DNA from 4 places in the Kineococcus sp. R86509 genome. Region 2 is predicted to be linked to each of the others. Evidence: riboswitches for the same ligand, from Rfam matches in the RefSeq annotation. Region 2 holds a riboswitch; each other region holds the start of a gene.
The links. A riboswitch is a leader RNA that binds a small molecule or an ion and turns the genes downstream of it on or off. The one in region 2 is predicted to bind S-adenosylmethionine.

Region 1 (6,872 bases), 2.8 Mb from region 2:
CTCGTCGGGCGTCCCGACCAGACCGGTGCGGAAACCGTCGTTGTACTGGACGAGGTCGCGGAACTCGCTGTCGGCCCACATGCCCTTGCCGTCCCTGGTCGAGTTCCCGGCCTCCTGGACGGCGGCGCCGAAACCTTCGACCTTGGTGCGGTCGGCCTTGGCGATGATCTCCTCGAGGACGGCCTCGGCCTCGTCGCGGGTGTCGCGGACGACGGCGAAACCGTTGAGCCCGAACCGCACCGAGCGGCCGTTGCCGGCGGCGAGGGCGCTGACCTCGCGCACCCCGGCGGCGGCGGCGGCGATCGACTTGCCGTTCATGAAGTACCAGTCGCTGACCCGGCCGGCCATCGCCTGCGCGGCAGTCGAGTTGCCGCCCTGGAACAGTTCCGGCTGCACCTTGGGCTGCGGGCGGAAGGTGATGTCCTCGGCGTTGAAGAACTCACCCTGCTGGCTGTAACCGTCCTCGGTCCACACCCCGCGCAGCAGGGCGATGAACTCCTCGGACTGGCGGTAGCGGTCGTCGTGCTCGTGCCAGGTGACCCCGAGCTGGGTCGCCTCGTTCTTGAACCAGCCGGAGACGACGTTCAGCGCGAGGCGGTTGTCGGTGAGTTCCTGGGTGGTCGCTGCGAACTTCGCGAGGACCCCGGGGTGCCAGAAGAAGGGGTGCACCGCGGCGATGACCTTGAGCTTCTGCGTCGCCAGCAGCAGGGCGAGGGAGAACGACGTCGACTCGTGCTGCGCGTCCGCCCCGTAGGAGGCGAGGTAGCGGACCTGGGTCAGGGCGTACTCGAAACCGACGCGTTCGGCGGCCTGGGCGACGGCGACGTTGTAGGCCGGGTCGTGGCTGGTGCGCTGCTCGATCGTGGAGACGACCAGGCCGCCCGACACGTTCGGGACCCAGTAGGCGAACTTCAGCGGCTCGTTGACGGACATGGTGGTGCTCCTCCATCGGTCCTGGCGGTAGCACCCGGGTTCGGGTTGCTGCGGCGTCGTCGAGCCAGATCTCTCGGCCGCTCTGGATGGTCCTGCGAACTGTAACGCCTCGTGGGCGGCCCCGCAGCGACTCGGGCCGGCCCGGCACCGGAGGGGTCCGGCGCAAGCCGTTGCGCACGAACGATTTCGAAGCCGGGTGCGGATATCCGGTACCTTCCCGAACCGCTTGACGGACCCCGGTTCGGCTGTCACTGTCGAATCAGGTCATGAGTACCAGCGCGAAGCCCCGGCTCGCTGGTCGGCAACCCTCCTTCCGTCGTGGGGTGCTCCGGGTGATGACCCGACCCGCGGGTGTCGCGGGTAAGGACGTTGAAGGAGACGCACGTGTCCCACCAGACCTGTCGACGCTGAGCGTCCGCACTCCCCGCTGAACACCCCGGGCCACCCCGTCCGGCGGTCCCCCCTGCGCCGGTCCGCCCGACGCTCCCCCGCCGCGCCCTCGCGCGCCCCACGCCGCCCTGGAGACGACGTGATCGAGCCATGATCGAGCTGAGACAGCTCACCAAGACCTACGGGAGCACCACCGTCCTCGACCGCCTCGACCTGCTCGTCCCCGCCGGCAGCATCACCGCCGTCGTCGGGCCGAGCGGGGCCGGCAAGAGCACCCTCGCCCAGTGCGTGACGCTGCTGACCCGGCCCACGTCGGGTTCCGTGCTCGTCGGCGGCCAGGACCTGACCCACCTCGGGGAGGGACGGCTGCGCGAAGCCCGTCGCCGCATCGGCACGATCTTCCAGTCCGACGGGCTGCAGACCCGGCGCACCGCCGCCCAGAACGTGGAACTCCCGTTGCGCTACCTCGGGGTCGTCCCCCGCGAGCGGCGTGCCCGGGTCGCCGAGCTGCTGGAGCGGGTGGGTCTGGCCGACCTGGCCGGCCGCTACCCGCACGAGCTCTCCGGCGGTCAGCGCCAGCGCGTCGGGATCGCCCGCGCCCTGGCCCTGCGCCCGAGCGTGCTGCTCTCCGACGAGGCGACCTCCGGGCTGGACCCGCGCTCGACGGCCTCGATCGTGGCGCTGCTGCGCGAACTGCGCGACGACCTCGGGCTGTCCATCCTGTTCATCACCCACGAGATGGACACGGTCGTCGAGGTCGCGGACTCCGTGGCCCGACTCGAGCACGGCCGCATCGTCGAGTCGGCGCCCCTGCTGGACGTCCTGCGCGACCCGGGGTCGCCCGTCGGGGCCGCGCTGCTGCCCCGACGGGCGGTCGCCACCGATCCCCGGCTCGTCACCTGGACGGTGCACTACCGCGGCGACGACGTGCCGGCGGACTGGCTGACCAGCACGGCCCGCGAACTCGGTCACGACCTCGCCCTGCTCGGCGCCTCCGTGAGTGCCGTCACCGGGCGGACCGTCGGGCACGCCACCCTCGGGGTGCCGGACTCGGTGGACCCCGCGCGGCTGATCGCCGCCCTCGAGCGACGGGGACTGCACACCCGCGCCACCGAGGCGCCCTCGACCCTGGAGCTGGTCCCGTGAGCCCCGCCGCCCTCCCGCTGGCCTCGAACCTGGACACGCCCCTGCCGCAGATCCCGGCGCTCGTCCTGCCCGCCCTCGGCGACACCCTGCTGATGGTCGGCATCGTCATGGCCCTGGTCGTGCTGCTCGGGGTCCCGCTGGGGGTCCTGCTGCACAACCTCGCCCCGGACGGGTTGCTGGAGAACCGCCCGGCCCACCGCGTCCTCGGCTGGGTGGTCAGCACCGGGCGGTCCCTGCCGTTCCTGGTGCTGATGGCGGCGCTCGTGCCGTTCACCCGGTTCGTCACGGGTACGAACATCGGCATCCGGGCGGCCGTCGTGCCGATGGTCCTGGCCGGCACCGCGTTCTTCGCCCGCATCGTGGAGAACTCGCTGCGCTCGGTGCCCCCGTCGGTGGTCGCCGTCGCGAAGGCCTCGGGAGCCTCTCCGCTGCAGGTCATCACGAGTGTGCAACTGTCCGAGGCGCTGCCCTCGATCATCGGCGGCCTCACCATCAACACCATCGCGATGATCGAGTACTCGGCCATCGCCGGGACGATCGGCGCCCCCGGGGTCGGCTACCTCGCCATCACCTACGGGTACCAGCGCTTCGACCACGCCGTGATGATCGCGACCATCGTCGTCCTCGTCGCCCTGGTCGCCTCCGTGCAACTCCTCGGCGACGCCCTGGCCCGCCTCGCGGACCCGCGCGCCCGTCGCCGCAGCGCCGCCCCCACGAACTCCCCCACCGCAGACCTGGAGAACTCCCTTGTCCACTGAGACCCGCCCCGACGCCAAGCCCGCCGACGACCACGGTTTCGAGGTCCGCCGCCGACGACTGTGGCCGTTCGTGGCCGGCGGTGCCGTCGTCCTGCTCGGGATCGCCGCCGCGGTCGTCGTGCCCCGTCTCGGCGGTGAGGACACCGCCAACACCCAGGCGGGCGCCACCCTCTACGTCGCGACCGCCGAGGGCAACGCCCGCGAGGAGGCCCTCATCGACTACATCGCGAAGGACGTCGCCCCCGCGCACGGCATCCACGTCGAGTTCAAGGCGCTGGCCGACAGCAACACCATCAACCGCGCGGTGAACGACGGCGAGGTCGCGGGCACGATCTACCAGCACAAGCTGTGGCTGGGTCAGGTCCTGCAGGCCAACCCGGGGTTCCAGGAGACCGCGGCGACGCCGGTCTTCCGGTGGGGTTTCGGCCTGTGGTCCTCGAAGTGGAAGACGCCGGCGGAGATCCCGCAGGGCGGCACGATCTCGCTGTACTCCGACCCGGCGAACGAGTCGCAGGGGTTGTTCGTCCTGGAGAAGGCGGGGCTCATCACCCTCAAACCGGGGACGGACATCGGGACGGCGACCGTCGACGACATCGCCGAGAACCCCAAGGGCCTGCAGTTCACGCTGCTGGACTTCGGCGCGCAGTCCCGCGCCCTGCCCGACCTCGACGCCGCCGTCGGCTACACCGAGTACTACCTCGCGGCCAAGATCCCGATCGAGCAGCAGATCTTCGCCCCCGCCGCCCCGGACGAGTTCGCGGGCCAGCTCACGGTGGGCACGAAGTGGATCGGCACCGACAACGTCAAGGCGCTCATCGCGACGTTCCAGGACCCGAAGGTCCAGGAGTACCTCTCGAACGACGCCGACGTGAAGGGTGTCCTGCTGCCCCTCGACGCCACCTGAGCCAGGCGCCCACAGCAGTGATGCACCCTTGCGTCGACACTCCGGCGGCCACCGCCTGGACGTCGGCGTGTCGACGCGAGGCTGCAGAACTACTGCGGGGTCGGCACCAGCCCGGCCAGCACGAGGCAGGCCACCGCCAGCACCAGCAGGATGGCGACGTCCACCGGGCGGGAGCGGACCGCGAGCGATCCGGCCACCCGCACCGGCAGGACGAGGCGCAGCACGGCGGCGACCGCGAGGTCGGCGCCGAGCAGCACCCCGCCCGACGTCGGCCCCGCGAGCAGGGTCAGCCCCAGGGCCAGCACGACCCCGCCGACGAGGGTCAGCAGGACCGCGTTGCCCGGGGTGGGAACCCGCTCGGGGGCCTGGGTCATGGATCGACGCTACCGGGGTCGCTCAGTGCGCGAAGTGGCGCGCGCCGGTGAAGTACATGGTGATCCCGGCCTTCGTGGCGGCCTCGACGACCTCGGCGTCCCGGATCGACCCGCCGGGCTGCACGATGGCGCGCACCCCGGCGTCGATGAGGATCTGCGCCCCGTCGGCGAAGGGGAAGAACGCGTCGGAGGCGGCGACGGAACCGGTGGCCCGCTCCACGCCGGCGCGTTCCACGGCCAGCTTGCAGGAGTCGACGCGGTTGACCTGACCCATGCCGACACCGACGGAGGCGCCGTCCTTGGCCAGCAGGATCGCGTTCGAGCGCACCGAACGCACTGCGCGCCAGGCGAACTCGAGGTCGGCCAGGACCTCGGGCGAGGCAGCCTCGCCGGCGGCGAGGGTCCAGTTCGCGGGGGCGTCGCCCTCGGCGTCGATGAGGTCGAGGCTCTGCACGAGCACCCCGCCGGACACCATGCGCCACTCCTGCGGGCGGCGGCCGTAGCCCTCCGGCAGCTGCAGCAGCCGGACGTTCTTCTTGGCCTGCAGCACCTCCAGCGCCTCGGGTTCGAAGCCCGGGGCGATGACGACCTCGGTGAACACCGGCGCGACCTGGGCGGCCATGGCCGCGGTCACGACGCGGTTGGCGGCGATGACCCCGCCGTAGGCGGAGACCGGGTCGCAGGCGTGCGCCTTGGCGTGGGCGTCGGCGACGTCGGAACCGGTCGCGATGCCGCACGGGTTGGCGTGCTTGATCACCGCGACGGCGGGGCCGGCGAGGTCGAACGCGGCGCGCAGGGCGGCGTCGGCGTCGACGTAGTTGTTGTAGGACATGGCCTTGCCGTGCAGCTGGACGGCCTGCGCGATGCCCGGTTCGGCGGTCGGGTCGGCGTAGACGGCGGCCTGCTGGTGCGGGTTCTCGCCGTAGCGCAGGACGGCGCTGCGTTCCAGCGCCATCCCCGTCACCGCGGGCCAGCCCTCGTCGTCGGCGGCCAGCGTCTGCTGCGCGAACCAGCCGGCCACGGCCGTGTCGTAGGCGGCGGTGTGCGCGAACGCGGCCGCGGCCAGGCGCTTGCGGTCGCTCAGGTCGAACCCCCCGTCGGCGACGGCCTTCAGCACGTCGGCGTAGCGGGCGGGGTCGACGACGACGGCGACGCTCGGGTGGTTCTTCGCGGCCGCACGGACCATCGACGGCCCGCCGATGTCGATCTGCTCGACGACCTCGTCGTAGCCGGCGCCCGAGGCGACGGTCGCGGCGAAGGGGTAGAGGTTCACGACGACGAGGTCGAAGGGTTCGACGTCGAGCTCGGCCAGCTGGCGCACGTGGTCGGGCAGCCGGCGGTCGGCGAGGATCCCCGCGTGCACCCGCGGGTGCAGGGTCTTGACCCGGCCGTCGAGGCACTCGGGGAACCCGGTGAGCTCCTCGACGGGGGTGACGGGCACGCCGGCGGCGGCGATGCGCGAGGCCGTCGAACCGGTGGAGACGATCGCGACACCCGCGGCGTGCAGCCCCTGGGCGAGTTCCTCCAGGCCGCTCTTGTCGTAGACGCTGACCAGCGCGCGCTTGACGGGGACCTGGCGTGCCTCGCGGGTTTCCGGTGCCATCGGCGGGATGCCGTCCTCTCAGGGGTGGGTGGTGAGCGTGCGGGCCAGTCGGCCCACGACGTCGACGAGCAGCTCGCGCTCGTGGCTCTTGATGCGTTCGTGCAGGGAGTGCTCGTCGTCGCCGTCCAGGACGCGGACCGCGACCTGGTCGAGGATGGGGCCGGTGTCCACGCCGGAGTCGACGAGGTGCACGGTGCACCCGGTGACCTTCACCCCGTGCGCGAGCGCGTCGCGGACGCCGTGGGCACCGGGGAAGGACGGCAGCAGCGCGGGGTGGGTGTTGACCATGCGCCCGCCGAACGCCTCGACCATGGGCGCTCCGAGGATGCGCATGAACCCGGCGAGCACGACGAGGTCGGGGGCGCGACGGGCGACCTCGGCGGTCAGCGCCGCGTCCCAGGCGGGGCGGTCGGCGAAGTCGGCGGGGGCGACGGTGAACGTGTCGGCCCCGGCGGCGGCGGCCCGCTCCAGCGCGGGCACCCCGAGCTTGTCCGAGCCCACGGCGACGATCTCGTAGGCGGGGTCGCCTGCGTCGAGGAGCGCCTGCAGGGTCGAGCCCGATCCGGAGGCGAGGACGACCACTCGTACGGGCACGTGGCGAGACTCTAGCCGTCGCGGTCGCCGGGGAAGAAACTCGTGGCATGACCCTGCGCACGCACCCCTGGCCCGCCGGCGTCCCGGCCCGGGCGGACCTCGCGACCGACGACCCCGGGGCGGCGGCGACCTTCTACGGGGCGGTCCTCGGGTGGACCGTCGTCGGGCAC
Region 2 (6,872 bases):
GGCGGTGCCAAGGCCGCCCACGCGGGTGAGCGGGCCCGACCCGTCGCCACCGGCGCCTCGCTGCTGGAGTTCGAGGTCGTCCTCGGCGCCGACCCGAGCTGATCCCGGACCGATGAGGATCGACTCCGCGGGCCACGTCCCGGGAGCACCCACGCTGGTGCTCCCGGGGCGTGGCTACGACGCCGACCGGCCCGTCCTGCGGGTGGTCCGCGACGAACTGCTCGCCGCCGGGCACCGGGTGCTGACCCTCTCCTGGGACGGTCCCGCCCCCACCGCGGCGGACACCCCCGACCTGGTGCGGGCCCTGCTGCACGACCTCCGCCCGAACTTCGTGGTCGCGAAGTCGCTGACCACGCTGGCCCTGCCCGTGGCCGCGGACCTGGCGCTCGCGGGGATCTGGCTGACCCCGCTGCTGGACGAACCGGCGGTGGGGCTCGCCGCCGCCCGCTCGCACGCGCACACCCTGCTCGTCGGCGGGACGGCCGACCCGTCGTGGAACCGGACCCTGGCTCACGAGAGCGACCGCGAGGTCCTCGAGTTCGTCGGCGCCGACCACGTCCTGGAGTTCCCCGGGGACCCCGCGGCGACCGCCGACGCCCTGGACCGGTTGCGCGCCGGGGTGCGCGAATTCCTGGGCTAGAACTCGAACGGGGCTAGAAGTCGAAGAGGTTGCCCCGCAACCCGCCGCCGCCGTACCCGCTGCGCAGGATCCCCCGCCGGCGCAGCACCGGGACGAGGTCGTCCAGGAACCGGTGCAACGTCACCGGGTGCAGGTCTCCGGAGAGCAGGAACCCGTCGTTGTCGGCGTCCGCACCGAACTCCTCCACGAGGTCGGCGAACTCCTCCGCCGTCCCGACCAACCCGCTGCGGTCGCCGAGACGCCCCTTGCGGGCCTTGCGGGCCAGCAGTTCCCGCAGCGGGGCGTCCGGGGTGTCCCCGCGCAACGCGGTGAGGGTGCCGAGCGAGACGTGGTCGCCGAACACCGCGGGATCGATGGGCGCGTCCAGCGGGAGGGCCGTGAGGTCGGTCTCGAGGTCGCTGGACCAGGCGAGCGCCACCTCGTGCAGGACGGCGTCGGAGGCGTGGCGGGAGGCAGCGACGACCCGGTCGGCTTCCTCCCGGCTGGCGAGCAGTTCCGGTTTGACGACGAACAGCACGCGGACGTCCGCGGGTTTGCGACCGGCGAGCGCGGCGGCCGCCAGCACCTTCGCCCGGTAGGCCCGCACCTCCTCGACCTGCAGCGGCGCCAGCGCCAGCTGCACGTCGGAACGCGACCCGGCGAAACCCAGGCCGCGCGCGGAACCCCCGGGCGAGACGACCACCGGGTCCCCGCCGTCGAAGGGCAGCGCGTTCAGCGGTCCGTCGAGGCGGAAGTGCTCCCCCCGGTGCTGGAACGCGTCGATCTTCGACCCGTCGGCGAAGTGCCCGGTCTCGGCGTCCGCGACGAGGGCGTCCGCGTCCCAGCTGTGCCACAACCGGCGGACGACGTCGATCCACTCCTCGGCGCGGTCGTAGGCGACGTCGTGCGCGACGGGTTCGAGTCCGACGTGGCGGGCGCTGCCGACGTCGGTCACCAGGTTGATCCCGAACCGGTCGCCGGAGAGGTGCTGCAGGGTCGCGGCCTGCCGGGCGGCGAGGTAGGGCGGGGTGATCCCCGCGTTGATCGTGGGGACGACGCCGAGGTGCCGGGTCGCCGCGAACAGGTACGGGGCGAGCAGCAGCGGGTCGTGCTTGGGCCCGCCGTAGGCGGCGCGGACCCGCAGGTCGAGGGTGTCGGGGTTGCCGAGCGAGATGGCGTCCTCGATGACCACGAGGTCGAAACCCGCGCGTTCGAGGTCGCGGACCGCGTGGGCGTAGAGGTCGGGACGCGTCCAGTCGTCGTTCCACGCCTGGTAGTCCCGGCCCCAGCCCTGCGGGCCGAAACCCCGGGAGAAGAAGTACCCGAAGTGCTGCAGGCGCGTCACCTCAGACCGCCACCGGGAGCTCGGCGGGAACCGTGGCGGCGAGGGCGAGCTCCAGGTCGGCGAGCAGGTCCTCGGGTTCCTCCAGCCCGATCGAGAGCCGCACCAGTCCCGGCCAGATCCCGGCGGCGAGGCGTTCGGCCTCGGTGCGGTGGGCGTGCGTCGTGCTCCCCGGGTGGATGACCAGCGAGCGGACGTCGCCGACGTGGGTTATCCGGGTGAACAGCTCGACGGCGTCGACGAAGCGTTGCGCCGCAGCCCGTCCACCCTCGAGGGTGAAGGAGAACACCGCGCCGCTGCCCCGCGGCAGCAACCGCTGCGCGACCGCGGAGGTCCCGTGGCCGGGGAGTCCTGCGTGGTCGACGCTCACGACCTCCGGACGCGCCGCCAACCAGCGGGCGAGTTCCAGGGCCGTCGACGTCTGGCGCGCCACCCGCAACGACAGGGTCTCCAGGCCCTGCTGGACCAGGAAGGCGTTGAACGGGGAGATCGTCGGCCCGAACCGCGAGGCGACGACGGCCCGGGTGTGCTCGACGTAGGCCCGTCGCGGCCCGTGCGCCTCGACCCAGCTGACCCCGGCGAGGACGTTCGCCGGAGCGGTCAGGTGGTCGAACCCGCTCCAGTCGAACGAACCGCCCGTGACGATCGCGCCACCCAGGGCCGCCCCGTGCCCGGCGAGGAACTTGCTCGCGGAGTGCACGACGACGTCGGCGCCGTGGTCGAGGGGGCGCAACAGGTAGGGCGTGGCGAAGGTGTTGTCGACGACGAGCGGGATGCCGTGCCGGTGGGCCACGGCGGCGACGACGGGCACGTCGAGGACGACGTTCTTCGGGTTCGCGATCGACTCGGCGAAGAACACCCGGGTCTCGGGGCGCACCGCCGCCTCCCACGCCGCGGGGTCGGTGCTGTCGGCGACGAAGTCGACGGTGATCCCGAGCCGGCCGAAGTTGTCCACGAGCAGGCCGCGAGACCCCTCGTAGAGGTCCCCCGCGGCGACGACGTGGTCGCCGGCGCCGAGGACGCCGAGCAGGGCCACCGTGATCGCGGCCTGGCCGGTGCCGACGACGATCGCGTCGCTGCCGTGCTCGAGGACGGCGAGGCGCTGCTCCAGCGCCGTCGTCGTGGGGTTGGCCATCCGGGTGTAGACGTAGCCGTCGTCCTCACCGGCGAAGCGGGCACGCGCTTGCTCGAAGTCGTCGAAGACGAAACCGGCGGTCAGGTGGACGGGGGTGACGCGGGAACCGGTCGCGGGGTCGGGTGAGGAACCGGCGTGGACCTGCTGGGTGGCGAAACCGTGCTGGGACGGGACGTGCGGCATCGACGGAACCTTCCGGGGAGCGTGAACGGGGGACCTGGCGGGCGTTCAGGCCCGACAGGTCATCCCGGCGCTGCGCAGGAGGTCGATCACGAGACGGCGCGTCAGGCGGTGTTCAGGCACGGAGCTTCTCCCATCGGTCCTGGCGGAAGCACCAACCCGAAGGCGGTTGCTGCGGCGTCGACGAGCCAGGTCTCTCGGCCGCTCTGGATGGCTCCTCCAGTGAACGGTGACCGCGGGTCCCGTGTCAAGCGCTTCACCCGGTCGGGGCGCAGGTAGCGTGCCCGCTCGTGATCCTCACCGCGATGCTCTTCTACCCCGGGGGCGAGCACCTCACGAGCTGGCGGCTCCCGGGCGGGCGCCCGGACGACTACCTCACCCACGGCTACTACGAGGACTTCGCCCGCACCGCGGAGCGCGGCGGGTTCACGGCGTTGTTCTACGCCGACGAGCTCTACGTGTGGGACCGCTTCCCCTCCGGGGTCGAGCACGTCGCCAACGTCCGCCCGGAACCCTTCGGGCTCCTGGGCGCGCTCACCCGCAGCACGGAACGCATCGGGCTGGTCGCCACCGTCTCCACGACGTGGAACCAGCCCTTCCACACCGCCCGTCAGGTCGGTTCGCTGGACTTCCTGAGCTCGGGGCGGGCCGGGTGGAACCTGGTGACCTCGGCCAGCGACGAGGAGGCGCGCAACTTCGGTCTCGACGTGAACCTGGACCACGCCGCGCGCTACCGCCGGGCGGGCGAGTACGTCGAGGTCGTGCAGGGCCTGTGGGACAGCTGGGACGACGACGCGATCCGGCCCGACGTCACCTCGGGCCGCTACGCCGACCCGGCGGGGATGCACGTCCTCGACCACGAGGGTGAGTTCTTCCGCGTCCGCGGTCCGCTGAACCTGCCCCGCCCGCCGCAGGGCCACCCGGTGCTGTTCCAGGCCGGTTCCTCCGAGGACGGCCGCCGGTTGGCCGGGAAGCACGCCGAAGCGGTCTTCGTCCCCGGCAGCGCCCCGCTGCAGGGCGCTCGGAAGCTCGCCGACGACTACAAGCGCCGCGCCGCGGACAACGGCCGCGACCCCGCCCACCTCAAGGTCCTCCCCGCCCTCTCCCCCGTCCTCGGCGAGACGCCGGAACGCGCCCTCGAACGGGTGGACGAGATCGAGGCGCTGACCCCGGACCGCCTCAGCCTCGACTGGCTCTCCCACCACCTCGGGGTCGACCTGTCGGGCCACCCCCTCGACGAACGGTTCGAGTTCGACTTCAGCGGCGGGTCGAACCAGGTGCAGACGGTGTTCGAGGGGGTCCGCAAGCTCATGGAGCGGCAGTCGGACCCGGAGCGGTTCACGGTGCGCGACCTGTACCGGACGATGCTGCGCCGCCGGTTCCTGCCCGGGACGCCCGAGCAGGTCGCGGACTGGATGGTGGAACGCTTCGAGAACGGGGCCGCCGACGGTTTCACCCTCGCGTTCTCCTCCGTCCCCGCGGGGCTCGAGGAGTTCGTCGAGCAGGTGGTGCCGCTGCTCGTGCGACGTGGTGCGCTGCCGCCGGAACTGCCCGCGGCGACCCTGCGCGAGAACATGGGGCTGCCCGTCCCGCCGAGTCGCTACGCCTGAGAGGCCCGCCATGGCCGACGCCGTCCACGAACACCCGCTCGCCGTCCTGCTCGGGATCGAGGGGCTCGCCCTGCAGCGGGCCACCACGGGCCACGGCCGGCACGGCCGGGAGTTCGTCGAACGCCGCCTCGCCGAGGTGCGCCGGCTGCTCGACGACCCCCGGTTGCGCGACGGTCTCGACGTGGCCCGGGTCCCCCCGGGTGAGGGGTACGCCGAGTGGTCGCGGCGCTACGACGTCCCCAACACCGCCTTCGGCGACGCCGACGTGATCCTGCCCTGGCTCGACGACCTCGCTCCGGGAGACGCCCTCGACCTGGCCTGCGGGACGGGCCGCTGGTGCGCCGAGCTGGCGACCCGCGGACACCGGGTCACCGGCGTGGACGGTTCCCCGGAGATGCTGGCGCTGGCCGGGGTCGCAGGAGTCGAGTTCCTCCCGGGCGACCTGCACGCGGTCCCGGTGGGCGACGCCTCGTCCGACGTGGTGGTCTGCGCCCTGGCCCTCTCCCACGTCCCCGACCTCTCCCCGGTCTTCGCGGAGTTCGCCCGCGTCCTGCGCCCCGGCGGGACCCTCGTCGTCTCCGACGTCCACCCCGACCGGATCCGCCGGGGCTCGATCCCGTCCTCCCCCGGCCCCCGGGGGGAGGCGCGGCGCATCGAGGGTTTCGTGCACCCCGTCGGCACCCAGCTGCGCGCCGCGCTCTCCGCCGGGTTGCGGGTGCTCGACTGCGTCGAACCCGTACCGTCCGGGTCCACGGCCGGTCGACCCGGCCAGGACGGTCCGGGGACCTGGAACGAGTGGCCGTGGTCGCTGGAGGCGCTCGTCCCCGAGGCGAGCGACGCCGCCTACCTCGGGCAGCCCGCGCTGGTGGTGTGGCGGTTCACCCGGTGAGCGCCCGCAGCTGCGCGATCCACTCCCGGCCGAGTTCCCGCCCGTTCGGCAGCTCGTCGTCGCGGTCCCAGCGCCACGTCGTGACGATGGCGAGCACCAGCGCCCGGCAGTCCCGGAGCAGCTCGGGGTCGAGTCCCGGGTAGTGGTCGGCGACGTCGTCGGGCGCGTGGGCGAGGTCGAACTCGACCGGTCCGCGACAGCACGTCTCCAGGTCGACGAACCGTGGTCCCGACTCCGTGGCCAGCACGTTCCCCTCATGCGGCTCCCCGTGGATCACCTGCTCGGGGCCGCGGCCGGCGACGTCGCGCAACCGGGTGAGGATGGCCGCCAGGAACGTGCGGTCGACCTCGGGGACCTCCGGGGTGCGGTCCCGGTCGGCGAGCAGTCGAGACGCCCGGTCGACCCGTTCGGTGACGTGCGGCACGGCGGTGTACGGCAGGGCGAGCCCTCGCAGGTCCTCGTGCAGCCGCTGCAGCGCCCGGGCGTACTCCCCGACCGAGAGAGGGTGTTCCCGGACGGGGTGGAACTCCCAGAAGGTGACGCCGAACCCGTTCCGGGCGTGGACGCGCGGTCGCACCCGGGGGTCGAGCGCCACTGCGGGGCTCCCGACGGCCGCCAGTCGCCGGGCGAGGTCGACCTCGAAGGCCAGGATCCCGTCGGACTCCGGGGCGACCCGGGCCAGGACGTCGGCGGGCAGCAACCGCAGCGTGAGCTTGTTCGAGTTCTGGAGGACGACGACGTCGCCGACCTCCAGGCCCTCGGACCCGGCGACCGCCGACGCCGCACGCACGGCGTCGGCCGTCTCCGCCGGCTGCATCACGTCACCTCGGACCCGTTGGGGAGCAACCGGTCTCCGAGCTCAGAGTTCCGCGAGACGCGGGACGACGGCGTCGCCGAACGACTTCACGATGCCCGGTTCGTAGGTTCCGTACATCCCACCGTGCAGGTGGGTCACGCCCAGCGCGGCGTACCTCTGTGCGCTCTCGAAGAACCCGTCCAGGTCGTTCGGGGTGAACGGGGCCATGACGGTCTTCTCGATCGTGTCGTAGTCGCGGCCGAGGTCGTCGCAGTGCCGTTTCAGGACGTCCAGCTTGTGC
Region 3 (6,872 bases), 640 kb from region 2:
TCGTCCGGCGGGGTTCCGGTCGGACGGGGGCGTCAGCTCGTCGCGACGGCGTGCGCGGGGAGTTCCGCGCGGACGGTGCGAGCGGCCTCGACGAGGTTGCGCAGCGACTCGGTGGTCTCGGCGTAGCCACGGGTCTTGAGGCCGCAGTCCGGGTTCACCCAGACCTGGCGGGCCGGGACCGCGGCGACGGCGGCGCGCAGCAACCCGACGACCTCCTCGGTCGAGGGAACGCGCGGCGAGTGGATGTCGTAGACCCCCGGCCCGATGCCCCGCGCGAAACCGGCCCGCGCGATGTCGCCGAGGACCTCCATGCGCGAGCGTGCCGCCTCGATGCTCGTGACGTCCGCGTCGAGGCCGTCGATCGCGTCGATGACCTCACCGAACTCCGAGTAGCAGAGGTGGGTGTGGATCTGCGTCGCGTCGGCGGCACCGGCCGTCGCCAGGTGGAACGAGTTCACCGACCAGTCCAGGTAGGCGGGCTGGTCCTGGGTGCGCAGGGGCAGCAGCTCCCGCAGCGCGGGTTCGTCGACCTGGACGATCCCGATGCCGGCGGCCTCGAGGTCGCTGACCTCGTCGCGCAGCGCCAGGGCGACCTGGCGGGCGGTGTCGCCCAGCGGCTGGTCGTCGCGGACGAAGGACCAGGCGAGGATCGTCACCGGGCCGGTCAGCATGCCCTTGACGGGCTTCGTCGTGCGCGTCTTCGTGTACCGGCTCCAGGGCACGGTGATCGGCGCCGGACGGACGACGTCACCCCAGAGGATGGGCGGGCGCACGCAGCGCGACCCGTAGGACTGGACCCAGCCGTGGGCGGTGACGGCGAACCCGTCGAGCTGCTCGGCGAAGTACTGGACCATGTCGTTGCGCTCGGGTTCCCCGTGCACGACGACGTCGAGCCCGAGTTCCTCCTGCAGGTCCACGACGCGGTCGATCTCGGCCCGCAGGAACTCCTCGTAGGCGGCCTCCGTGAGCTCCCCCCGCGTCCACGCGGCCCGCGCCCTGCGGATCTCGCTCGTCTGCGGGAACGAGCCGATCGTCGTCGTCGGCAGCGCCGGCAGACCCAGCGCCTGCTCCTGCGCGAGGCGGCGCACGGCGTAGTCGCTGCGGCCGAAGGCCTCCGGGGTGAGCGCTGCGAGCCGGTCGCGCACCTCGGGACGGACCACGCCGGGGGCACCGACGCGGTCGGCCCGGGCCTGCGCCGACGCGGTGAGCTCCGTCTGGACGGACGCCGCGTCCCCCAGCGCCTTGCCCAGGACGACGACCTCGGCGACCTTCTGGTCGGCGAACGCGAGCCAGCCGCGCAGGCGCTCGTCGAGGGTGGTCTCGCGGGTCACGTCGTGGGGGACGTGCAGCAGGGAGGTCGACGTCCCGGCGACGACGTGGGCGGCGGAACCCTCGAGGGTCCGCAGCCGGGCCAGCGCCTCGACGAGGTCGGCGCGCCAGACGTTGTGCCCGTCCACGACCCCGCCGACGACCGTCTTGCCGTGCAGCAGTTCCGGACGCGCCGGCGTCGCGCCGCGGACGAGGTCGAGGGCGAGACCCTCGACCGCCGTGGCGGCCAGGGGTTCCAGGAGGTCACCCGGGTCGCCGTAGGGCGTCGCGGCCAGCAGACGCGGACGGCCCTCGAGCGCCGCGAGGCGGTCGTAGGCGCGGCGGACGAGGTCGGCGAGACCTTCGACGCCGTTCGTCGCGGAGTCGCTGACGAGCGCCGGTTCGTCCAGCTGCACCCACTCCGCCCCCGCGGCCGCGTAGGCGGTCAGCAGTTCCTCGTAGGCGGCCAGCAGATCGTCGAGCCGGGAGATCGGGGCGAAACCCGCCGGGGAGTCGTCGGCCGCCTTGGCCAGCAGCAGGAACGTCACGGGCCCGACCACGACGGGACGGGTCAGGAACCCGTCGGAGAGCGCCTCGGCGAACTCCCGCACCCCACGGTCGTCGGCGAACCGGAAGGTCGTCGACGGGGAGATCTCGGGGACGAGGTAGTGGTAGTTGGTGTCGAACCACTTCGTCATCTCCAGCGGGGCGTCCGCACCGCGACCGCGGGCGATCGTGGAGTACCCGACGAGGTCGACGCGGCCGTCCTCGCCCACGACGTCGGCGAAGCGCGGCGGGACGGCGCCGACGGCGACGGCGGCGTCGAGCACCTGGTCGTAGGCCGAGAACGCCGACGGGATCGACGCGTCGTGCGCCGGCAGGCCCAGGGCGTTCAGGCGGCGGACCGTGGCGGCACGGACCCCGGCCAGGGCGGCCTCGGTGGTGTCGAGGTCGGCGCGACCGGCCCACAGGGCCTCGAGCGCCTTCTTGGTCTCGCGGTCGGCGCCGATGCGCGGGTAGCCGAGGACGGTGGCGGTCCAGGTGGGGAAGTTCTCGGTGCTCACGGGGTGGGACCTCCTACCGCAGCGATGCGGCTCTGGGTGGATCGGGGCAGGTTCAGGTGGTCGAGCAGGTCGAGCGCGGGTTCCGCCGCGTTGAACGTGTAGAGGTGCAGTCCGGGGGCGCCGGCGTCGAGCAGTCCCGCCGCGAGTCCCGACGAGAACGCCGTCGACGCCCGGCGGCGCTGGGCGGTGTCGTCGGTGTCGAGCGCCGCGAGCAGCTGTTCCGGGGCCGGGACACCGGCCAGCTCACCGATGCGCTGCAACCGGCGGGCGTCGTCCGTCACGGCGATGCCCGGCAGCAGCGGGATGCTCACCCCGGCGGCGCGCGCCCGGCGCACGAAGGTGGCGTACTCGTCGGCCGAGAACGTCACCTGGCAGATCGCGAAGTGCGCACCGGCGTCCTGCTTGGCGCGCAGGGCCGCCAGTTCCGCGTCGCGACCGCGGGGGAAGGCCGCCACGGCGAGGGTCAGGGGACCCTCGTCGACGGGGACGCGACCGCCCCGCAGCGCGGAGCGCCGCCGTTCGGCGACCTGGAGGAGTTCCACCAGGTCCCGCGCGGTCGCCAGACCGTCCGGGTGCGGGGTCCAGTCCGCGCTCCCGACCGGCGGGTCGCCCCGCAGCGCGAGGACGTTGCGGACACCGGCGTCGAGGAACTCGCCGGCGAGTTCCACCACCTCACGTCGCGAGGACCCCACGCACGTCAGGTGGGCCATCGCCGGCACGGCCGTCGAACCCAGGACGTGGGCCAGCAGTTCCCGACTCGGTCCCCTCGTCGCGCCGGCCGCCCCGAAGGTGACCGAGACGAAGTCGGGGTGCGTGTCGAGGAGATCGGAGAGCCTGCGCCACAACGACTCCCGCCCGCTCTCGGAACGGGGCGGGAAGAGTTCGAAACTGACGGTGGGCCTCCCGGTCGCGGCGGCGACGAGGGGAGCCAGCGTCATCGCGGCCGGCCCCGGTCCGGAACCGGGTACGCGTCAGGGACATCGGTGGGGCGCATCACGAACTCCATCGGCCTGGCTTTAGCACCCTCGCCCGGGCTCGGGGGGTTGCTGCGGCGTCGTCGAGCCAGGACTCTCGGCCGCTCTGGATGGTGTTCACCGAATGTAGACCGGGGTCGACGCGATCCACAAGTGCTGTTCCGGGGTTCCCCCGAACGGAGGAACTACCCGACACGTGGGGTTCTGGAGGGAGTTCCGACGGGTTCGCGACACGCCGATCTTGCTCAGCGGGGTCCGACGTGACAACCTCACCGCAGGTCATGAGCGCCAGCGACAAGCCCCGGCTCGCTGGCCGGCAACCCTCCCTCCGCGGCGGGGTGCCCCGGGTGACGACCTGGTCGACGCCGCGGTGGCGCCGGCAAGCGCGGACCTCGCCGGGGTGATCCCGGTCCTCCCGGCAGGGTCCAGTTCCTCCAGGAGACTTCTCGTGACGCTCAGCACCCTCTCCCCCCTCCGCTGCCCGGCGCCCGTCGCGCCGCTGCTGCCCGTGGTCGGCCGGGACACCCGCGTCCCGCTCGCCCAGGGCGGGTCGACCACCTACGCGAACCTGGACAACGCCGCGAGCGCGCCCGCCCTCGTCTCCGTCGCCACCCGCGTCGCCCAGGTCCTCCCCCACTACGCCAGCGTCCACCGCGGCGCCGGGTACCTCTCGCGCGTCTCCACCGCCCTGTTCGAGCAGGCCCGGGCCGAGGTCGGGACCTTCCTGGGGGCACGCCCCGACGACGTCGTCGTCTTCACCCGGAGCACGACCGACGCGCTCGACCTGCTCGCCCGGGCCGTCCCGCAGGGCTCCAGGGTCCTGGTGGCCGACGTCGAGCACCACGCGAACCTGTTGTCGTGGCAGCGCTCAGCCCTGACCACGGTCCTGCGCGGCGGGTCGGACGCGGAGGAGACCGCGACGCTGCTGGAGGCCGAGCTCGCCCGCGGCGGGTACGCGCTGCTGGCCGTCGCCGGTGCCTCCAACGTGACCGGTGAGGTGCTGCCGCTGCGCCGGCTGGCCCGGGCCGCGCACGCGGCCGGCGCCCGCATCGCCGTCGACGGGGCGCAGCTGCTCCCCCACCGCCGGGTGGACCTCGGTCGCGACGGGATCGACTGGATCGCGCTGTCCGGGCACAAGCTCTACGCCCCCTACGGAGCGGGCGCGCTCGTCGGTCGTCGCGACTGGCTCGACGCCGCCGATCCCTACCTCGCGGGTGGAGGCGCCACCCTCGACGTGCGCCACGACGCGGTGCGGTGGGCCACCGGGCCCGACCGCCACGAGGCGGGTTCCCCGAACGTGCTCGGCGCCGTCGCCCTCGCCCAGGCCTGCAGCACGCTCGCGACACTGGCCCCCGGAGCGCTCGAGGCGCACGAGGAGGCGTTGCGCGAACGGCTCGTCGGCGGGCTGACGGCACTGGCGGGCGTCGAGGTCGTGCGCCCGCACCCCGACGACGCCGTGGGGGTCGTGACCTTCACCGTCCCCGGTCGCTCGGTCTCCGAGGTCGCGGCCTTCCTCTCGGCCGAGCACGGGATCGGTGTGCGCGACGGACGGTTCTGCGCCCACCGGTTCGCCGACTCCCTCGGTCTGGCCGACGGCGGGCTGAGGGTTTCCACCGGGGTCGGGACGGGATCGGCCGAGGTCGAACGGCTGCTGGCCGCGGTCGAGCAGTTCGTCGGTGCCGGGCCGGAGCTCGAGTACGGGATCGTCGAGGGGCACTGGGGTCCCACGACCGACGCTCGCCCGGAACCCGCGTCCTTCCTGCCCGCGCCCGGTGCGAACGCGGACCTGGGGTGACCTCGTCCCCGACGCCTCAGCCCGCAGGGACGACGGCCTCGCGCGATCGCCGGGGCCGACCGCACGAACCGAGGAGACACGACGTGAGCGACACCACCGCAGCACCCCAGGCACCGCTCGTCGACGCCGAGACCGCCGGACGCGCCGTCGCCGCCGGTGCGCTGTTCGTCGACGTCCGCAGCGACGCCGGGCGGGCCGCCGCCGGCGACCTGCCGCAGGCCGTCGTCGTGGCCAAGACCGAGGTGGCGGCGAAGTTCGCCCTCGGTTCCGACACCGCGCTGGCGGAACTCACCGGGAAGGACCAGCAGATCGTCGTGATCTGCGGTTCTCCCGCGGGCTCCGGCCCCGTCACCGCCGAACTGCTGGCGTCCGGCTTCACCGACGTCGTGCAGGTCGACGGCGGGTTCCCGGCCTGGAAGGCCTCGGGGCTGACCGTGGGCGAACCCGCTCAGACCTGATCCACCCCGGTCGACATCCACCCCTGTCGACGGGGCAGGACGTCAGGGCATCGGCTCGCTGCTGGGCCGGGACCCGTCGCCGATCCCGCCACGTTCGGCCTCGGCGAAGAGCGCGCGCAGCTCCCCCTCGAACTGCGGCCAGCTCAGCTCGCCGGGGGCCGGCTCGTCGTCGAGCGGCGACCAGGCGTACCCCCACTGCCCCTGCCCCGCGATGGCCAGTCCGGCCACGATCGACGACACCCAGTGCGCCAACAGTTCTCGTACCCGGTCACGCATGGTCGCCTCCTCGTCGATCGGTGGAGAGCACTGTGACACAGACGACGGCTGCCGTACCCACCACTCAGGAGATTTCCATGCCGACCCCCTTCCACGTGTTCCTCGACGTCGACGGCGGCGGGTGGCACCCCGCGGCCTGGCGCCGCTCCCGGGTCTCCCCCGACGCCGTGTTCTCCCCCGCGCGGTTGAAGGAGTTCGCCGTCACCGCGCAGGCCCAGGGCCTCACGGGACTCACCTTCGAGGACTCCACGCTGCCGGACCCCCGCAACCCCCGCGGGCACCTGGACGCGGTGCAGCGGGCGGCCTTCCTCGCCGGGACCACCGACACGATCGGTCTGCTGCCGGTCGCCGCGACCACCTACTCCGAACCGTTCCACGTGGCGGCGCAGATCGCGTCGCTGGACCACTCCAGCGCCGGCCGCGCCGGCTGGATCGCGACGACGTCCACCCCCGCCGTGGCCCGGACGGTGAACCTCCCCGTGCTCGACGACCCGCAGGCGGAACTCACCGACGTGGTCGGGGCCGTGCGGAGGTTGTGGGACTCCTGGGAGGACGACGCGGTGGTCCGCGACGTCGCCACGGGACGCTACGTCGACCGCGACCGGTTGCACCACGTCGACGTCGTCGCCACCAACTTCTCGGTCAAGGGCCCGCTCACCGTGCCCCGTCCCCCGCAGGGGCAGCCGGTCGTGGCCGCCCACGAACGCGACCTCCTCGACCCGGGCGTGGTCGACGTCGTCCTCACGGGCAGCGAGCGGACCCGGCGCAGCGCCGGTGGTCCGCTGGTCGTGCTCGAGGTCGAGTTCGCCCTCGACACCGCGGCCGCCTCGGGTGCGCAGCGGGTCGAGGCGCTAGACGCCGACGCCCCGGCTCCCGCACGGGGCCGGCTGCGCTGGACGGGGTCCGGTGAGGGCTTCGCGCGGTACCTCTCCGGTCTCGCGGGTTCCGTCGACGGTGTCCGGCTGCACGCCGCCGTCCTCGACGAGGACCTCCGCAC
Region 4 (6,872 bases), 300 kb from region 2:
ATCGCGACCTCCTCGCGGCGCAGACCGGGCACGCGCCGCCGTCCGAGCACCGGGATGCCGGCCTGCTCGGGGGTGACGAGTTCGCGGCGGGCCCGCAGGAAGTCGCCCAGCAGGTTGTCGGCCACACCCCAGGGTAGGCAGCCGGTCGACGGTCCTGCCTGGTCGTGCCACTACCAGGAGCGAGCCGGTACTGGCCCGGGACGCTGCTCGGACGGACGGTGGTGGCCGTCAGTCACCCGATCTGGAGGTCCCCATGCCCACCCGCGTTCTCGTCACCGGCGGTTCCGGCTTCATCGCCGGCCACTGCATCCTGCAGCTCCTGGCCGAGGGCCACGAGGTCCGCACCACGATCCGCTCCCCCGGTCGGGAGGCGGCCGTGCGCGCCGTGCTCCAGGGCGCCGGGACGGCGCACGGGGAGGACCTGACCTTCGTCGCGGCGGACCTGCTGGAGGACGCGGGCTGGGCCGACGCGACGGCGGGCATCGACACCGTCGTGCACGTCGCCTCCCCCGTCCGGCCCGGCCACGTCGAGGACGAGGACGACCTGATCGTCCCCGCCCGGGAGGGCACGCTGCGGGTGCTCGCCGCCGCCCGCGACGCCGGGGTTCGTCGGATCGTCCTGACGTCGGCCTTCCACGCGGTCAGCTGGGGCCACCCGCACGACGACCACGTCTTCACCGAGGAGGACTGGACGGTCCTCGACGGCCCGGGCGTCGACGCCTACGGCAGGAGCAAGACCCTCGCCGAACGCGCCGCCTGGGAGTTCGCCGCCGCGAACGGCCTGGACCTCGTCACCCTGCTGCCGGTGGCGGTGATGGGACCGGTCGTGGGGCAGGACGTCTCCGGCGCGAACCAGATCGTGCAGCGTCTGCTGACGGGCGCGGTGCCGGCGCTGCCGCACCTGTTCTTCCCGATCGTCGACGTGCGCGACGTCGCCGCCGCGCACGTCCTCGCCGTCGGCAGCGCGGAGGCCGCCGGACAGCGGTTCCTGCTCTCCGACGGCCCGACCCTGGAGTTCCCGGAGATCGCCGCGATCCTGCGCTCGGCCCTGGGGGCGGACGCCGACCGGGTCCCCACCCAGGTCCTGCCGAACGATGTCGTCCGGGCCGGCGCCGACGCCGACCCGGCGTTGCGGGCCATGGTGCCCGACCTCGGCTACGCGAAGCGGACCTCGAACGAGAAGGCCCGCCGAGTGCTCGGGTGGGCACCCCGACCCGCCTCCGAGGCCGTCGAGGCGGCGGGTCGGAGCATGGTCGAGCGCGGACTCGTGTGACCTAGCGCCCGGCCGCGGGATCCACCGAGGCGTGGGTGCCGACGTCCCACACGAACGGCGGTTCGGTGCCGTTGACCGACCAGTCGCCGACGATCCGCTGCTTGTAGATCACCGGGTTGTGCGAGGCGACCGTGCGGGCGTTGCGCCAGTGCCGGTCGAGGTCGCGGGCCCGCGAGGTGCCCGACGCGCCGAGGGTGTTGAAGAGCAGCGTCGCGGCGCGCGGGACGGACTCCGAGAGCACGACCTGGGCCTGGGCGGTCCGGATCTCGGCCTCGACGTTCGCCGCCCGGTCCGCCTCCGTCCCCGGCAGGTGTGTCGTGTCGGCGGCGGACTGGACCGCCTGCGACGCAGCGCGGGTCAGGGAGCGGGCGGTGAACGCGATCGAGGAGATCTCGCCGGCCACCGACAGCACCTGGGCGTCGTTCCTGACGAGGGGGGCCAACCCGTGGGTGTAGCTGCGGGTCCGGGTGCGGACCTCGTGCCCGGTGTCGCGTTCGACCGCCGCGGCGATCCCGGCGTGCACGGCCAGCAGGACGAGTTGGTACAGCGCGGTCTGGTAGCGGAACCGGGTGGTGAACGGGGAGACGTCGTCGGCGGCGATCTCGACGTCGTCGAGCTCGAGGGTCCCGGTCCCGGTGAGCTGCTGCCCGAAACCGTCCCAGTCGTCGGAGACGCGAACCCCCCGGCCCCGGACGGGGACCAGCGCGGTCACGACCTCGTGGGTCCCGTCCGGCAGCCGCCGGCGGGCGGTCGCGTCGGTCCAGTCGGCGTAGATCGTGCCGGTCGTGTAGTACTTCCGGCCCGAGATCGCGGTGCGCCCGTCCCGGGTGGTGACGATCGTCTGCTGCTCGCCGGTGACCCCGTCACCGACCTCGCTCCAGGAGTTCCCGACCATCTCCCCCGCCACCAGCCGCGCGATCCAGCGCGAGCGGTACTCCCCCACCGGCAGGCTCAGGACCTGCTCCACCCAGGCGATGTGGCCGCGGAAGATCTGCGGCAGGTTCGAGTCGGCGGCCGCGAGGTCGACCAGCAGGTCGGTGAACTCGACGAGGTCGAGACCGCCACCACCCTCCTCGACGGGGATGCGCAACCGGCCGAACCCGGCGTCGAGGAGTTCCCGGACCTGGTCCCGTGGCAGTTCGTGGTCCTGCTCGCGCGTCACGGTGCCGGCCGCGATCCGTTGCAGCAGCGGCGAGAAACGTTCCCGCACATCGGGTTCGACAGTGGGTTCCAGGGTGGTGCTCACGGAGCTCTCCTCGATCGTGGACGCGTCGGCCTCCGGAACGGGAGGGACAGCGTCCTTACCCGTGCCGGAGCACCAGGTCAGGTCGTCACCCGGGGCACCCCACGACGAGGAGGGTTGCCGGCCAGCGAGCCGGGGCTTGTCGCTGGCGCTCATGACCTGGGACCAGGGAACCACAGGTGGGGAGGGAGGGTCCAGCCCGCTCCGCGGGTGGCCGATCGGGCCGCGGCGGATAGCAGAACGGGAACGCCTGCTCCAGCCCCCCGGAGCAACCGTTCCCGTTCCTGTGTTCCCGCGCCACCGCCCCCGGAGGCCCCCCGGCCTCCCACGGTGCGCGAGTTCCTGCGTCGTGGTCGTCGCTCCCCTCCTGCGGCGACGACCCCGACGAGTTCTAGATCCCCCGGACGACGCCGGAGGTGGTGTCGCGCAGGTCGATGACCCGCGGCGGTGCGGACTGCGGTGCGGACTGCGCCTCGTGGGCGGCCTGCGCCGCCTCGAGCACGTCGGTGATCTCGTGACCGATGAGTTCGTGCCGTTCCAGCAGCGCGTCGCGCAGCGCCGCCACCAGGTGGCGGTTGCGGCCCATGAGTTCGCGGACGAACTCCTTCTGCTCGGTCAGCAGGTTCTCCACCAGCCGCCGCCCCTCGGAGTCACCGAGGACGCGGGAGACGAGGTTCCCGTCGGCGAACGCGCCCTGCTGGACGGCGGCGAAGGAGACCAGGGTCCCGGCCATGCCCGCCGAACCGACCATCTGCGCCGCGACCTGCGTCGCGGACTGCAGGTCGCCGGCCGGGCCGGTCGAGACGTCGCCGAAGAAGAACTCCTCGGCGACCTGACCGCCGAAGGCGATCTTGATCAGCCCGGCGAGTTCGCTGCGGGAACGGGTGTAGACGTCCTCGGCGTCACCGTGGGCGAGCAGCCCCAACGCGTTGGCGCGCTTGATGATCGTGAGGACCTCGAGGCGGCGCTGCGGGGCGACGAGCCAGGCGATCGTAGCGTGTCCGGCTTCGTGGGTCGCGATGAGCCGCGCCTCGTGGTCGGTGTAGCCGACGGGCTGGCCGAGGCCGACCTCGGTGACCAGGCGGGCCTGCTCGACGTCGCTCCAGTTCATCCCGTCGGCACCGCGACGGACGGCGTTGACGAGGGCCTCGTCGAGCAGGCTCTCGATCATCACCGGCGAGTACCCGTTGGTGATCCCGGCGAGCGCGTCACGACGTTCGTCCTCGTCGAGCGGGGCCTCGTGGGCCTTGCGGGACAGGAAGTGGTCGACGAGCTCCCGGCGGCCGACCTTGTCCGGCAGGCCGAAGCTGAGCCGACGGTCGAAACGGCCGGGACGCAGCAGGGCCGGGTCGAGGGAGTCGGCGCGGTTGGTCGCGGCGATGAGCAGGATCTCGACGGGTTCGCTCTTCGGCCGCTGCAGCCGGCGGTGCTGGGGCAGGAACCGGTTGGCGGTGTCGACGAACCAGCCCTGCAGCCGCTCGGACGTGGTGGGTTCGTCGAAGGACTGCATCTGCACGAGCAGTTCGTTGACGACGCCGCTGGCGCCTTCGCTGCTGGCCAGGCGTTCCGTCCGCAGCGCCGTCCGGCCCGTGGCGGGGAAGGACATCGCGAGGTTGGTGAGCCCCCCGCAGCCGACGATCCCGGTGGCGACGTCGGCGTCCACGGGCGTCATGGCGCTCATCCCGCCGCGGGCGCCGGCGATGGCGTCGATCTCCTCGATGAACCCGATGGCGCCGCCCTCACGACGGGCCGCCTTGCGCAGGGCCTTGAAGTAGGAGCGGAGCTTGCGGGCCGTCGCGCCGTACCACATCGACTGGAAGCTGGTCGCGGAGACGAAGAGGAAGGGGACGCCCGCCTCGCGGGCCATCGCCTTGGCCATGTGCGTCTTGCCGGTGCCGGGCGAGCCCTCGAACAGGAGTCCGCGCCGGGGCCGTCCGCCCATCTGCGTCCGGAAGGTGCGGGCCGCGAGGAACAGGTCGAGGCTGCGCTCGACGTCCTCCTTGACCGCGGCCAGACCCTTGACGTCGTCGAGGCCGATGTCGATCTGCTCGGGGCGGTAGACGACGTGCGGCGAGCGGCCGGAGACCAGCGTCTGCCCGAGGAGCAGGCCGATCATGGCGAGGAAGAAGACGAAGACCATGACGTAGATCGGGTCGACGCTCGGCAGCGGCGGCAGGACCGAGCCGGTGAAGGCCAGGCGCAGGTCGACGACGAGCAGCAGCAGGGCCACGACCATGAGCAGCGACCGGGTGCGGCGGCGGCGGTTGCGCTCGCGCTGGCGACCGACGTCCGCGCTGTCCCGTCCGGTGCGGGGCTGCGGACGCGCGCCGCGTTCGGGGTCCTTCTCGGTCCGCGGGGCGTGCTTCACGTGAGCCACGGCCGCTCCTCTCGGTCACGTCCGGGCCGGTGCGCCAGGACGTGGTCCCAGCCAACCCCGTCGTCCGGGCGATGGCTACCGGCGACCACCCTCGGTGACGCGTTCGGACGATCGCGTTCACCCGCCTGGAGCAACGGAGCGTGATCCCCCGAACACACACCACTCCCCCGATTCGGGATCCTGCTGGGATTCCCAGCGGGATCACGGATCGGAGGGGGGTCAGGAGGAGGGGGCGACGCCGGCGAAGAGGTCGGTCTCGAGGCCGTCGGCGTCGAAGGGGCCGGCGGGCACGCCGTGCACCAGGCGGTAGTGCTCGAACGGCCAGATCGGTTGCGGCACACCGTTGCTGAGCCGCATGGCCGGGACGTCACCGTCGAGGTCGAGGCTGACCTGGGTGGCGTGGGCGCGGAGCGCCGCGATCTTGGCCGGGATCTGGCCGGTCCCGTCGACGACGGTGGTGACCTCGCCGGCCGGCACGACGACGCTCGGCAGCGGCCCGTCCGGGTCCCCCGCACCCGCCGCACCGGCCTCGGCCAGGCGACGCAGGGCTTCCCGAACGGGCTGCTCCGGTTGGACGATCTCGTAGACCTTCGCCACCTGCCACGGGGCGGCACCGTCGCGTCGGTCACCCGCCGCGAGCACGAGGGCGCGCATGGTCGCCTCGTGCACCCGGACGTGGTCGGGGTGGCCGTAGCCGCCGCCCGGTTCGTAGGTCACGACGACCTGCGGACGGACCTCGCGCAGGACGGTCGCGATGTCGGCGGCGACCTCCTCGGGATCGGCCGCCGCGAGCGACCGCGGGTCGACGTCGTCTCCGGACAGCGCCGCGTGACCCGCTCGACCCGGCTCCAGCCACACCATCCCGGAGTCGCGGTAGCCGCTGCCGTCGACGCGGGTCAGGAAGCGGTGGTCGGTGACGCCGAGGGCCTCCATGGCCGTCGCCAGCTCGCCCGTGCGGTGCTCGGCGAGCTCGTCCGGGGTCAGGTGCGCCAGCTCGGGCGGGATGACCTCACCCAGCTCACCGCGCGTCGCCGTGAGCAGCACGACCCCCGCCCCTGCCTCGGCGTAGCGGGCCATCGTGGCGCCGCTGCCGATGGTCTCGTCGTCGGGGTGGGCGTGCACGAAGAGCACCCGACGGGGCTGGTCCAGCTGCTCCATGGACGCCAGGTCGGCCGGGTCCAGCTCGCCCAGGACGTCGTCGACGAGGTCCGCGGCGATCTCCAGCGGGTCCCGTCCAGCCGTCGCCGCGCCGGCGGCGCCCTCGGGCGTCTCGTCGGGCTGCTCGGGAGGTCGCGGGGTCGTCGTCATGGCCCCAGTTTGCCCCGTGATCGCAGAAGCGCTCGACCACCACCCCGCGGGGTGGTGGTCGAGCGCTGAGGAGGCTGCGGTCAGGCCTTCTTGGCCTTGGAGGCCGTCTTCGCGCGCATGTTCGCCTCGAGGACGACCTTGCGGATGCGGACGGACTCCGGCGTCACCTCGACGCACTCGTCCTCGCGGCAGAACTCGAGGCACTGCTCCAGCGACAGGTGACGCGGGGGCACGAGGCGCTCGAACTCGTCCGAGGTGGACGAACGCATGTTGGAGAGCTTCTTCTCCTTGGTGATGTTGACGTCCATGTCGTCGGCGCGGGAGTTCTCGCCGACGATCATGCCCTCGTACACCTCGAAGGTGGGCTCGATGAACATCTGCCCGCGTTCCTGCAGGTTGGTCATCGCGAACGCGGTGGCCGCCCCGGCGCGGTCGGCGACGAGCGAACCGGACTGACGGGTGCGGATCTCGCCGGCCCAGTGGTCGTACTGCGCGAAGAGCGCGTGGGCGATGCCGGTACCGCGGGTGTCGGTGAGGAACTCGGTGCGGAAGCCGATGAGCCCGCGCGAGGGGACGTAGAACTCCATGCGCACCCAGCCGGTGCCGTGGTTGGTCATCGTCTCCATGCGGCCCTTGCGGGCGGCGAGCAGCTGGGTGATCGCGCCCAGGTA

Region 1: it holds a riboswitch for S-adenosylmethionine, as region 2 does, so the genes downstream of both, SJY07_RS08040 (ATP-binding cassette domain-containing protein) here and SJY07_RS21660 (O-acetylhomoserine aminocarboxypropyltransferase/cysteine synthase family protein) in region 2, are expected to answer to the same signal.
Region 3: it holds a riboswitch for S-adenosylmethionine, as region 2 does, so the genes downstream of both, SJY07_RS18605 (aminotransferase class V-fold PLP-dependent enzyme) here and SJY07_RS21660 (O-acetylhomoserine aminocarboxypropyltransferase/cysteine synthase family protein) in region 2, are expected to answer to the same signal.
Region 4: it holds a riboswitch for S-adenosylmethionine, as region 2 does, so the genes downstream of both, SJY07_RS20260 (acyl-CoA dehydrogenase family protein) here and SJY07_RS21660 (O-acetylhomoserine aminocarboxypropyltransferase/cysteine synthase family protein) in region 2, are expected to answer to the same signal.

What each region holds. Positions count from the first base shown of each region.
Region 1 is NZ_JAXHCE010000001.1:1,691,907-1,698,778, forward strand. Features, by position in the region: gene sfnG (dimethylsulfone monooxygenase SfnG) at 1-933, opposite strand, end outside; SAM riboswitch class I at 943-1,026, opposite strand; SAM riboswitch class IV at 1,196-1,306, shown strand; gene SJY07_RS08040 (ATP-binding cassette domain-containing protein) at 1,474-2,469, shown strand; gene SJY07_RS08045 (methionine ABC transporter permease) at 2,466-3,227, shown strand; gene SJY07_RS08050 (MetQ/NlpA family ABC transporter substrate-binding protein) at 3,217-4,131, shown strand; gene SJY07_RS08055 (DUF3017 domain-containing protein) at 4,221-4,505, opposite strand; gene purH (bifunctional phosphoribosylaminoimidazolecarboxamide formyltransferase/IMP cyclohydrolase) at 4,528-6,108, opposite strand; gene purN (phosphoribosylglycinamide formyltransferase) at 6,127-6,702, opposite strand; gene SJY07_RS08070 (VOC family protein) at 6,750-6,872, shown strand, end outside.
Region 2 is NZ_JAXHCE010000001.1:4,446,943-4,453,814, reverse strand. Features, by position in the region: gene SJY07_RS21675 (antibiotic biosynthesis monooxygenase family protein) at 1-102, shown strand, start outside; gene SJY07_RS21670 (alpha/beta hydrolase) at 113-640, shown strand; gene SJY07_RS21665 (LLM class flavin-dependent oxidoreductase) at 654-1,964, opposite strand; gene SJY07_RS21660 (O-acetylhomoserine aminocarboxypropyltransferase/cysteine synthase family protein) at 1,966-3,279, opposite strand; SAM riboswitch class I at 3,407-3,493, opposite strand; gene SJY07_RS21655 (NtaA/DmoA family FMN-dependent monooxygenase) at 3,567-4,886, shown strand; gene SJY07_RS21650 (class I SAM-dependent methyltransferase) at 4,897-5,775, shown strand; gene SJY07_RS21645 (phosphotransferase) at 5,765-6,592, opposite strand; gene SJY07_RS21640 (LLM class F420-dependent oxidoreductase) at 6,635-6,872, opposite strand, start outside.
Region 3 is NZ_JAXHCE010000001.1:3,804,030-3,810,901, reverse strand. Features, by position in the region: gene metE (5-methyltetrahydropteroyltriglutamate--homocysteine S-methyltransferase) at 33-2,372, opposite strand; gene SJY07_RS18610 (methylenetetrahydrofolate reductase) at 2,369-3,310, opposite strand; SAM riboswitch class I at 3,372-3,463, opposite strand; SAM riboswitch class IV at 3,624-3,738, shown strand; gene SJY07_RS18605 (aminotransferase class V-fold PLP-dependent enzyme) at 3,795-5,141, shown strand; gene SJY07_RS18600 (rhodanese-like domain-containing protein) at 5,225-5,599, shown strand; gene SJY07_RS18595 (hypothetical protein) at 5,642-5,875, opposite strand; gene SJY07_RS18590 (LLM class flavin-dependent oxidoreductase) at 5,953-6,872, shown strand, end outside.
Region 4 is NZ_JAXHCE010000001.1:4,144,498-4,151,369, reverse strand. Features, by position in the region: gene SJY07_RS20270 (helix-turn-helix transcriptional regulator) at 1-125, opposite strand, end outside; gene SJY07_RS20265 (NAD-dependent epimerase/dehydratase family protein) at 254-1,273, shown strand; gene SJY07_RS20260 (acyl-CoA dehydrogenase family protein) at 1,275-2,519, opposite strand; SAM riboswitch class IV at 2,566-2,676, opposite strand; gene SJY07_RS20255 (AAA family ATPase) at 2,908-4,893, opposite strand; gene mshB (N-acetyl-1-D-myo-inositol-2-amino-2-deoxy-alpha-D-glucopyranoside deacetylase) at 5,113-6,051, opposite strand; gene typA (translational GTPase TypA) at 6,282-6,872, opposite strand, start outside.